Regions from separate parts of the Frigoribacterium sp. PhB118 genome, predicted to be linked through region 2. Evidence: predicted binding sites of a transcription regulator. Region 2 holds the regulator's gene; each other region holds the start of a gene.
The links. Region 2 encodes HrcA, which represses chaperone genes, less so after heat shock. Its sites were predicted from a motif close to TTNGCACTCGNNNNNNNCGAGTGCNAA; they were not measured.
Positions count from the first base shown of each region.

Region 1: a site for HrcA is predicted at 1,405-1,431, ahead of groES (co-chaperone GroES). Genes of this name have one in related genera too.
Region 3: a site for HrcA is predicted at 1,636-1,662, ahead of groL (chaperonin GroEL). Genes of this name have one in related genera too.

Region 1 is NZ_RKID01000003.1:134,315-137,550, reverse strand. Features, by position in the region: gene EDF21_RS10140 (acyltransferase) at 1-148, shown strand, start outside; gene EDF21_RS10135 (class I SAM-dependent methyltransferase) at 179-1,372, opposite strand; gene groES (co-chaperone GroES) at 1,517-1,813, shown strand; gene rarD (EamA family transporter RarD) at 2,010-2,990, shown strand; gene EDF21_RS10120 (ABC transporter substrate-binding protein) at 3,153-3,236, shown strand, end outside.
Region 2 is NZ_RKID01000001.1:570,075-573,310, reverse strand. Features, by position in the region: gene hemW (radical SAM family heme chaperone HemW) at 1-446, shown strand, start outside; gene EDF21_RS16970 (DUF4870 domain-containing protein) at 567-1,070, opposite strand; gene hrcA (heat-inducible transcriptional repressor HrcA) at 1,251-2,273, shown strand; gene dnaJ (molecular chaperone DnaJ) at 2,383-3,236, shown strand, end outside.
Region 3 is NZ_RKID01000004.1:405,748-408,983, reverse strand. Features, by position in the region: gene EDF21_RS13605 (DUF3263 domain-containing protein) at 115-402, shown strand; gene EDF21_RS13600 (LytR C-terminal domain-containing protein) at 420-992, shown strand; gene EDF21_RS13595 (cold-shock protein) at 1,301-1,504, shown strand; gene groL (chaperonin GroEL) at 1,704-3,236, shown strand, end outside.

The DNA.
Region 1 (3,236 bases), on a different contig from region 2:
GGGCGTGCCCCTCTTCGCCCTGGTGTCGTTGGCGGCCACCTTCGCGGTGGCCACCCTCAGCTGGCATCTCGTCGAACGACCGACGATGAAGTTCAAGAGACGCAAGCGGGTCGTCGAGCCGACCGATCCCGTCGCGACGGTCGCCTGACCCGACGCCGCTCTCGCGTCCCGCCCGGCGTCAGACCAGGCGCTCGCAGAGCAGGGCGGTGTGCCGCCCCGCGACCCGTGTGAGGACGAGGGTCGCCGACCCGGTCCCCTGCAACGAGAGTCGCTTGCGGAACGTCGCGGGGTCGACGTCGACTCCGCGCTTCTTGATCTCGAGTCGCCCGATGCCCCGGGCCCGCAGCTCGCGCTTCAGCGTCCGCTCGTCGAGCGGGAACGTCTCGAGCACGCGGAATCCCTGTGCGAAGGGGGTCTCGACCCGCGCCTCCGTCGTCAACCAGGCGATGTCGCGACTGATCATCCGGGCGTCGATCGAGCGGGCCAGGTCGCCGATGAGGCGTGCCCGGATCACGGCGCCGTCGGGTTCGTAGAGGTACTCGCCGAGGTCGCCCGGGTCGACGTCGTCCGAGTCGGCGGCGGCCGTCAACTCCGACGCCCCGGAGGTGCCGATCACCAGGGCGGACCGGCCCACTCCCGGCCGCGCGAGCGGCCCGAACCACACGCCCACCTCGACCACGTCGCGGTCGACCGAGATCCACTGGCATTCGGCGTCCGTCGGCAGCAGCTCGCGGTCGACGCCCGGACCGAGCTTGACCCCGGTGGGCAGGCGGTCGGCGAAGCCGAAGGCGACGTCGAGGCCGGGGGACCAGTCGGCCGGATCGGCGAGGCGCTTGGTGGCGGTGTGGCCGGACGTCCGTCGCGCCGGGTCGAGGAAGACCCCCTCGACGCCTGCGAGGTCGGTCGTGGCGGCGTCCCCCTGCTCGACCCGTGACGACGGCCACGGCGCGAGGTTGTACGAGGCGACGGCCGCGGTCACCTCGTCGCGGTCGACGGCGAGCACGTCGAGGTCGAGTGCGGCGAAGGCCAGGGCGTCGCCCCCGATGCCGCAGCCCAGGTCGGCGACGCTGCCGATCCCCGCCGCGGCGTAGCGTCCGGCGTGGCGGGCGGCGACCGGGAGGCGCGTGGCCTGTTCGAGGCCCGCCTCGGTGAACAGCATGCGGCTCGCGAACTCGCCGAACTTGGCCACGGCCCGGCCGCGGAGCCGGGCCTGTGTGAGCACCGCCGACACGAGGGCGGGGGAATGGCCCTGCTTGCGCAACGCGGCCACCGTGCCGACGACGTCGTCACCGGAGGCGCCGCCCGCCGGCAGCGAGTCGAGCAGCCGCAGCCCCTCGGGCGAGAGGACTTCGAGCAGCTCGGAGGAATCCATGTCGTCCAGTGTGACGCACGCGGGCAGACGCGTTGGCACTCGGATTGACCGAGTGCCAGTCTCGTCCTACAGTTGTTCTGGCACTCGCCCCCGGCAAGTGCCAGCCCCCATGTTTTCGTAGCACCGAGAAAGAAGAGGTCACCCGTGTCGGTCAGCATCAAGCCGCTCGAAGATCGCATCGTCATTCGTCAGGTCGAAGCCGAGCAGACCACTGCTTCGGGTCTCGTGATCCCCGACACCGCCAAGGAGAAGCCCCAAGAGGGTGAAGTGGTGGCGGTCGGCCCGGGCCGCATCGACGACAACGGCAACCGCGTGCCGCTCGACGTCGCCACCGGCGACAAGGTCATCTACAGCAAGTACGGCGGAACCGAGGTGAAGTACGGCGGAGAAGACCTCCTCGTGCTCTCGGCCCGCGACGTCCTGGCGGTCATCGTCCGCTAGCACCCCGGCACGGCTCCGGCCGTGCTCCGCGACCCCGGTCGCCATCCCGAAGGCCCCTGCTCCGGCAGGGGCCTTCGCCGTGTCGGCACCGTGCCGGCCGACGAGGGCCCGTCCCCAGGCGTCGTCGTCCGTCGATCGATCCACGGTGGCAGGAGTGGCCGTTCCGGCGGCGGGCGCAGCCACCTAGAGTCGCCTGGTGACCTCGACCCGCGCCTCCTCGTCCCCCTCCGCCCCGACCTCGGGGCTCGGCGTCGACGGGGCCGGCGGGGCGGGCCTCGCCTACGCCCTGGGGGCCTACGGGCTCTGGGGCGTCCTGCCGGTGTACTTCCTGCTGCTGGCCCCGGCCGGCCCGTTCGAGATCGTCGCCTGGCGGGTGCTCTTCTCGCTCGTCTTCTGCGCGGTGCTGCTCGTCGTGACGGGGGCGCTGCGCTCGTTCCTGGCCCTGCTGCGACAGCCGCGCCTGGTGGCCACCATGGGGGTGGCCGGCGCGTTCATCGTCGTGAACTGGACGGTCTTCATCTCGGCGACGCTCAGCGGGCACGTGGTCGAGGCGGCGCTCGGGTACTTCATCAACCCGATCGTCACCGTCCTGCTCGGCGTGGTCGTGCTGCGCGAGCGTCTCCGCACGACCCAGTGGGTGGCCGTCGGGCTGAGCGCCGTCGCCGTCCTCGTGATCGCCGTCGGGGCGGGCCGGCCGCCGTTCATCTCGCTCGTCCTCGCGTTCTCGTTCGGGCTCTACGGCCTGGTCAAGAAGCAGGTCGGCGGTCGGGTCGACGCGGTCGGCGGGCTCACGCTCGAGACGCTCTGGATCGCACCCTTCGCGGCCGTCACCCTGATCGTGCTGCACGTGACGGGCCTCGGCGGCGGCGTCGTGCTCGGCACCGTGAGCGTCGGGCACACCCTCGCCACGATCGGCACGGGCGTGATCACGGCCGTGCCCCTGTTGCTTTTCGCCTCGGCGACGCGTCGGTTGCCCCTGACGACCGTGGGGTTGACCCAGTACGTCGCTCCCGTGTTGCAGTTCGTCGTGGGGGTCGTCGTGCTCGGCGAGCACATGTCGACCGCGCGGTGGGTCGGCTTCGCCATCGTCTGGGTCGCATCCATCGTGCTGACCGTCGACATGGTCCGTGCGGGGCGACGATCACGCCGGCCCCTCGCCGTGGCCCCGACCCCCTAGAAGCGACCATCCCTCGCAAAGTCACGAATGGCTAACGAAACGTCACTTTGACGTCGAGAACACACGCCAGAAACATTCGACCCCTAGTTTCGGACCAATCGCGGCAGGTTCGACCGCCACCGGTCGGGCTGCACTGCCGCTGTCCACGAAAGGGTTCCACGGATGATCCGATCCAGCACCGCCCTCCGAGCACTGGCTCTCGCCGGCGCAGCCTCCGTGCTGCTCGCTGCCTGTTCGACGGCATCT
Region 2 (3,236 bases):
TCGCCGGCGCGGGCTACGACTGGTACGAGGTCAGCAACTGGTCGCGTGGCGTCGAGCACCGTTCCCGCCACAACCTGGCGTACTGGCAGGGCCACGACTGGTGGGGCGTCGGCCCGGGCGCGCACAGTCACGTCGGTGGCGTCCGCTGGTGGAACGTCAAGCACCCCGCCGCCTACCAGCAGCGCATGGCCGCGGGCGAGTCGCCGGCCGCCGGGCGCGAGACCCTCGACGACGAGACCCGTCGGGTCGAGCGCGTCCTGCTCGGGGTGCGCATCCGCGAGGGGCTGCCCACCTCCGAGCTCGACGACGACGGACGCCGGGCCGTCGGTGGCCTCATCGCCGACGGCTGGGTCGAGGGGCGTGCGGCCCCGCGGGGTCGTGTCGTGCTCACGCGCGAGGGGCGGCTCATGGCCGACGCCGTCGTGCGGCGTCTGCTGCCCGACTGAGCGTCCCGATCGTCCTGATCGCCGCGGTGGCGACCAGGAGGCGCGGGCCCGGAACGCAGGAGGCGCGGCTCCCGGGGGGAGTCGCGCCTCGCGTCGTGCCCGTCCGGGCCGGTCGACCGTCTACTTGACGAACTCGATGGTCAGCGGGTACTTGTACCACTCGCCCTTGTTGGCCGCGACGGCGGCGATGATCGAGAAGATGATCACGAGGATGCCGGCGACGAGGGCGAGCACCCCTCCGATGACGATGATCGACAGGATCGCCGAGATCACGTAGACGATGGCCATCGTGATCTGGAAGTTCAGCGCGGTCCTGGTGTGCTCCCGGATGAACGGGCCGCGGTCCTTCAACACGAGGTAGCCGACGAGGGCGGGGACGAACGCGAAGAGGATCCCGCCGAGGTGGATGAGCGTCGACCAGAGCTTCTCGTCCTCGGGGCGCATCGGCTGGACGGGCTGCGGCTGGTAGCCGGGCTGCTGGCCGAAGCCGGGGCCGGACTGCTGGCCCTGGCCGGGCTGACCCTGGCCGGGCAGACCCTGCCCGTACGGCTGGCCGGGCTGGCCGTTCTGGCCGGGCTGGCCGTTCTGCGGGCCGTTCGGCTGGGCGGGAGGGTTCTCGGTCATGGCTGCACCTGTTCGTGAGTGTCCTGCGGATGTCCCCGCCACCCTAGGGCAGCCGGGTGCGGCCCGAGTAGGCCTCGCGACGGAGGTGTCGTACGATTGGCAGTCCGGCACGTCGAGTGCCAGGCCCGGTCGCCCGGCGTGCGGACGACCCGGGGGACGTCGAGCGAAGAGAGGTGCGTCATGGTCTCCGAACGCGGTCTCGAAGTGCTTCGCGTCATCGTGCACGACTACGTCGCGTCCCGTGAGCCGGTCGGGTCGAAGTCCATCGTCGAGCGACACCAGTTCGGCGTCTCGGCGGCGACCATCCGCAACGACATGGCGCTGCTCGAAGAAGAAGAGCTCATCGCGGCACCGCACACCTCGTCGGGACGCGTGCCGACCGACAAGGGCTACCGGCTCTTCGTCAACCAGCTCGCCGACCTGCGCCCGCTCAGCGCGGCCCAGCGTCAGGCCATCGAGACGTTCCTGGGCGACTCCACCGACCTCGACGAGGTGCTCGGTCGGACGGTCCGGCTCCTGTCGCAACTCACCAACCAGGTGGCCCTGGTGCAGTACCCCACCTTCTCCCGGGCCCGCGTGCGTCACGTCGAGCTGGTCAGCCTGGGCGACGGTCGCGTCATGACGGTGCTGATCACCGACAGCGGCCAGGTCGAGCAGCGGGTCGTCGACATCCGCACCGCCGTCGACGAGTCCTTCCTGTCCGAGTTGCGGGCCGCCATCAACGCCGCGGTCGGCGGTCGGCCCCTGGGTGAGGCCTCCACCGCCCTCACCGACCTGCCGGCGCGGTTCCGTCCCGACCTCGCGGCGGTCGTCGGCGTGGTCGTCGCGAGTCTTACCGAGCAGATCGCCGCCGGACGTCAGGACCGCCTCGTCATGGCCGGTGCGGCGAACCTGGTGCGCACGGGCGACGACTTCAGCGGCGACCTCTTCCCCGTGCTCGAGGCGATCGAAGAGCAGGTGGCCCTCTTGCGGCTCTTCGGCGAGATGCAACTCGACGCCGTCGACGTGGCCGCGAGCATCGGCCGCGAGAACGCGTCGTTCGGGTTGTCCCAGGCGTCCGTGCTGGCCAGCGGGTACTCCACGCAGGGCAGCGAGATCGCGAGGCTCGGCGTGCTCGGGCCCATGCGCATGGACTACTCGACCAACATGGCGGCGGTCCGTGCCGTCGCGCGGTACCTGTCGTCGCTGCTCACCGAGCGGTAGCCGACCACCACGGCCCCGGCCGTCCCACGACCCCCATCCCCGTCCCGGTCCGCCGGGCCCGGCCCCGCCGGGAAGACCACCACACCACACCAGAGGCAGACGAGAACCAGTGGCAGATCATTACGACGTCCTCGGAGTCGACCGTCAGGCGACCCCGGAAGAGATCAAGAAGGCGTACCGCAAGCTCGCCCGCGAGCTTCACCCCGACGTCAATCCCAGCCCCGACGCGTCCGAACGGTTCAAGGACGTCACGCACGCCTACGACGTGCTCAGCGACCCGCAGCAGCGCGAACGCTACGACCTCGGCCCCCAGCCCGGCTTCGGTGGCGGTGGCGGGGCCGCCGGCTTCGGCGACATCTTCGACGCGTTCTTCGGCGGCGGTGGCCAGGGCCAGCGTCAGGGTCCGCGGTCCCGGCGGGAACGCGGGCAGGACGCGCTCCTGCGCCTCGAGGTCGACCTCGAGGACATCGTCTTCGGCACGCAGCGCGACATCGAGGTCGACACGGCCGTCCTCTGCGACACGTGCAGCGGCTCGTGCTGCGCACCCGGCACCTCGCCCCAGACCTGCGACATCTGCGGGGGCTCCGGACAGATCCAGCGCACCGTGCGCTCGCTGCTCGGCAACGTCATGACGTCGAGCCCGTGCGGGACCTGCCGTGGTTACGGCACCGTCATCCCCAATCCCTGCCCCACGTGCCAGGGCCAGGGTCGCGTCCGGGCCCGACGTTCGATCCCCATCGACATCCCCGCGGGCGTCGACACCGGACTCCGGCTCCAGCTGCCCGGTCAGGGCGAGGTCGGCCAGGCCGGTGGCCCGAACGGCGACCTGTACCTCGAGGTCAAGGTGCGTCACCACGACACCTACAGCCGCAACGGCGACGACCTGCTGGCCACGCTCGAGGTGCAGATGGCCGACGCCATCCTCGGCACGTCGACGACGCTCACCGGGCTCGACGGCGAGAT
Region 3 (3,236 bases), on a different contig from region 2:
CACCGGGCGGCTCCCCGAGCGGGCGGACGGGTTGTCGGACCACGCCCCCGGCCTCCGCGATCGGTCGGGGCGCCGCCCATAGGATGACCCGGAACCCCGAGGAGGGCCTCGACGATGGACGAGAAGGCGACAGGTGACGACGTGCGCTCGAGCGCGTTGTCCGAGCTCGACCGTGCCGTCCTGGACTTCGAGCAGCACGCCCCGGCCGCCGCCGGTGCCCGGGAGGCCGCCGTCCGTCGCGAGTTCGGCCTCGGGATCGTCCGCTACCAGCAACTGCTCAACTCGCTCATAGACCGACCCGCTGCACTGGCCTACGCACCCATGCTCGTCGGCCGCCTGCAGCGCCTGCGAGTCGCCCGCCGCGACGCCCGATCGACCCGTTCGTTCGGTCCGACTCGCTGACCCACGAGAGACCACGCATGCCGAAATTCGACCGAGACCGGTTCGACGACGTCCCCGCCGACCTCGACCGGGTCGGAGCCCACCGGGCCGAGAAGCGCCCCGGCAGCGGCTGGATCGCCTTCGCCTGGGCCGCGTTGGCCGTCGGCGTCCTGGTCGGTGCCGGCGTGGTCTACCTCGGCGTCGCGAACAACAGCTTCCAGTTCGTCAACCCCTCGTCGTCGAGCACCGCCGAGGCCGGGGCTCCCGAGAGCGACACGCCGACCCCGACGGCCACGCCGTCGGTCACCCCCCTCACCGACCCCTCACAGGTCGACCCCTCGGTGACGACCATCACCGTCCTGAACGGCACCGCCACGGCCGGGCTCGCGGGTTCGGCCTCCGAGCGGCTCGAGACCGCCGGCTGGGTCGTCGGCACCCAGGGCAACGCCAGCGAGCGCGTCGCGACGTCCACCGTCTACTACTCGGCGGCCGTCGACGAGGCCGTGGCGCTCGGGCTCGCCCAGCAGCTCGGCATCTCGGACGTCGAGCTCACCGAGGCGTTCCCCGGGGCAGCGGTCACCGTCGTCCTCGGGGCCGACTACAGCGCCTGAAGACGCCGCTCCCGCGGTATCGATCCGAGGAGGCGCGCGTCCCGTCGGGCCCTCACCGCACCTCCCGTGTTACGCCCACGTTTAATAACCGGTGAAATCCTCGTTTTCTGCGGGTGTTTCTCGGTCGGGGCGCGCTTTTCCGCTTTTCCCGTGGTTACCATCTGGAATTGGTCGCCCCTCACGGCTCGCCGACCTGGTGTTCTGCACGAGTGACGCTGTCCCGTCCGGGTTCGCAGGTCGCTGCGTCGACGACCCGGCCCTGCAGCACCGCACGCGCCGTACCACCACAGCAAAAGGGGAGCGACACCATGGCAAACGGGACCGTGAAATGGTTCAACGCGGAGAAGGGCTACGGCTTCATCACCGTCGAGGGTGACGGCCAGGACGTCTTCGTGCACTACTCGGCCATCGACATGAGCGGCTACAAGGTGCTCGAAGAGGGCCAGGCCGTCGTGTTCGAGGTCGGCACGGGCGACAAGGGGCCGCAGGCGGAGTCCGTCCGGCTCGCCTGAGGCCCGTCGGAGCGCCTCGCCGCGCCCACTCCCACGCCGCACGCCGTCACGGTCCACCGTGGCGGCGTGCTCGTGCGTCCGGGCCCCGTCACGTCACTTGCACTCTCATCGGGCGAGTGCCAGAATCGTTGCTGGCACTCGCGACACGTGAGTGCCAATGCTTCTGCTTCATGACGTCCGGGAGGGACGAAAAACACACATGGCTAAGATCATTGCTTTTGACGAAGAGGCCCGTCGTGGCCTCGAGCGTGGCCTGAACATCCTGGCCGACGCGGTGAAGGTCACGCTCGGCCCGCGTGGTCGCAACGTCGTGCTCGAGAAGAAGTGGGGCGCCCCCACCATCACGAACGACGGCGTCTCCATCGCCAAAGAGATCGAGCTCGACGACCCCTTCGAGAAGATCGGTGCCGAGCTCGTCAAAGAGGTCGCGAAGAAGACCGACGACGTCGCCGGTGACGGCACGACCACCGCGACGGTGCTGGCCCAGGCCCTCGTCCGCGAAGGTCTGCGCAACGTCGCGGCCGGTGCCGACCCCATCTCGCTGAAGCGCGGCATCGAGAAGGCCGCCCAGGCCGTCTCCGACCAGCTGCTCGCCGACGCGAAGGACATCGAGACCAAAGAGCAGATCGCTGCCACGGCCTCGATCTCGGCCGCCGACCCCACCATCGGTGCGCTCATCGCCGAGGCGATCGACAAGGTCGGCAAAGAGGGCGTCGTCACCGTCGAGGAGAGCAACACCTTCGGCACCGAGCTCGAGCTCACCGAGGGCATGCGCTTCGACAAGGGCTACCTGTCGCAGTACTTCGTCACCGACCCCGAGCGTCAGGAGGCCGTCTTCGAGGACGCCTACGTGCTCATCGTCAACTCGAAGATCTCGAACATCAAGGACCTGCTGCCGATCGTCGACAAGGTGATCCAGTCGGGCAAGCAGCTGCTGATCATCGCCGAGGACGTCGACGGTGAGGCCCTGGCCACGCTCGTCGTGAACAAGATCCGCGGCATCTTCAAGTCGGTCGCCGTCAAGGCCCCCGGCTTCGGTGACCGTCGCAAGGCTCAGCTCCAGGACATCGCCATCCTCACCGGTGGTCAGGTCATCGCCGAAGAGGTCGGTCTCAAGCTCGAGAACGCGACGCTCGACCTGCTCGGCCGTGCCCGCAAGGTCATCATCACCAAGGACGAGACGACCATCGTCGAGGGTGCCGGCGACGACGAGCAGATCGCCGGCCGCGTCCGTCAGATCCGCAGCGAGATCGAGGCGACCGACAGCGACTACGACCGCGAGAAGCTCCAGGAGCGCCTCGCGAAGCTCGCCGGTGGCGTCGCCGTCATCAAGGCGGGTGCCGCGACCGAGGTCGAGCTGAAAGAGCGCAAGCACCGCATCGAGGACGCCGTGCGCAACGCGAAGGCCGCCGTCGAAGAGGGCATCGTCGCCGGTGGTGGCGTCGCCCTCATCCAGGCCGGCAAGACCGCTCTGGCCAACCTGCAGCTCGAGGGCGACGAGGCGACGGGTGCGAACATCGTCCGCGTCGCGATCGACGCTCCCCTGAAGCAGATCGCCTTCAACGCCGGCATGGAGCCCGGCGTCGTGGCCGACAAGGTCCGCGGGCTCGACATCGGTTGGGGCCTCAACGCCGCGACCGGCGAGTACGTCGACATGCTGGCCGCCGGCATCATCGACCCCGCCAAGGTCACGCGCTCGGCCCTGCAGAACGCCGCGTCGATCGCCGGTCTG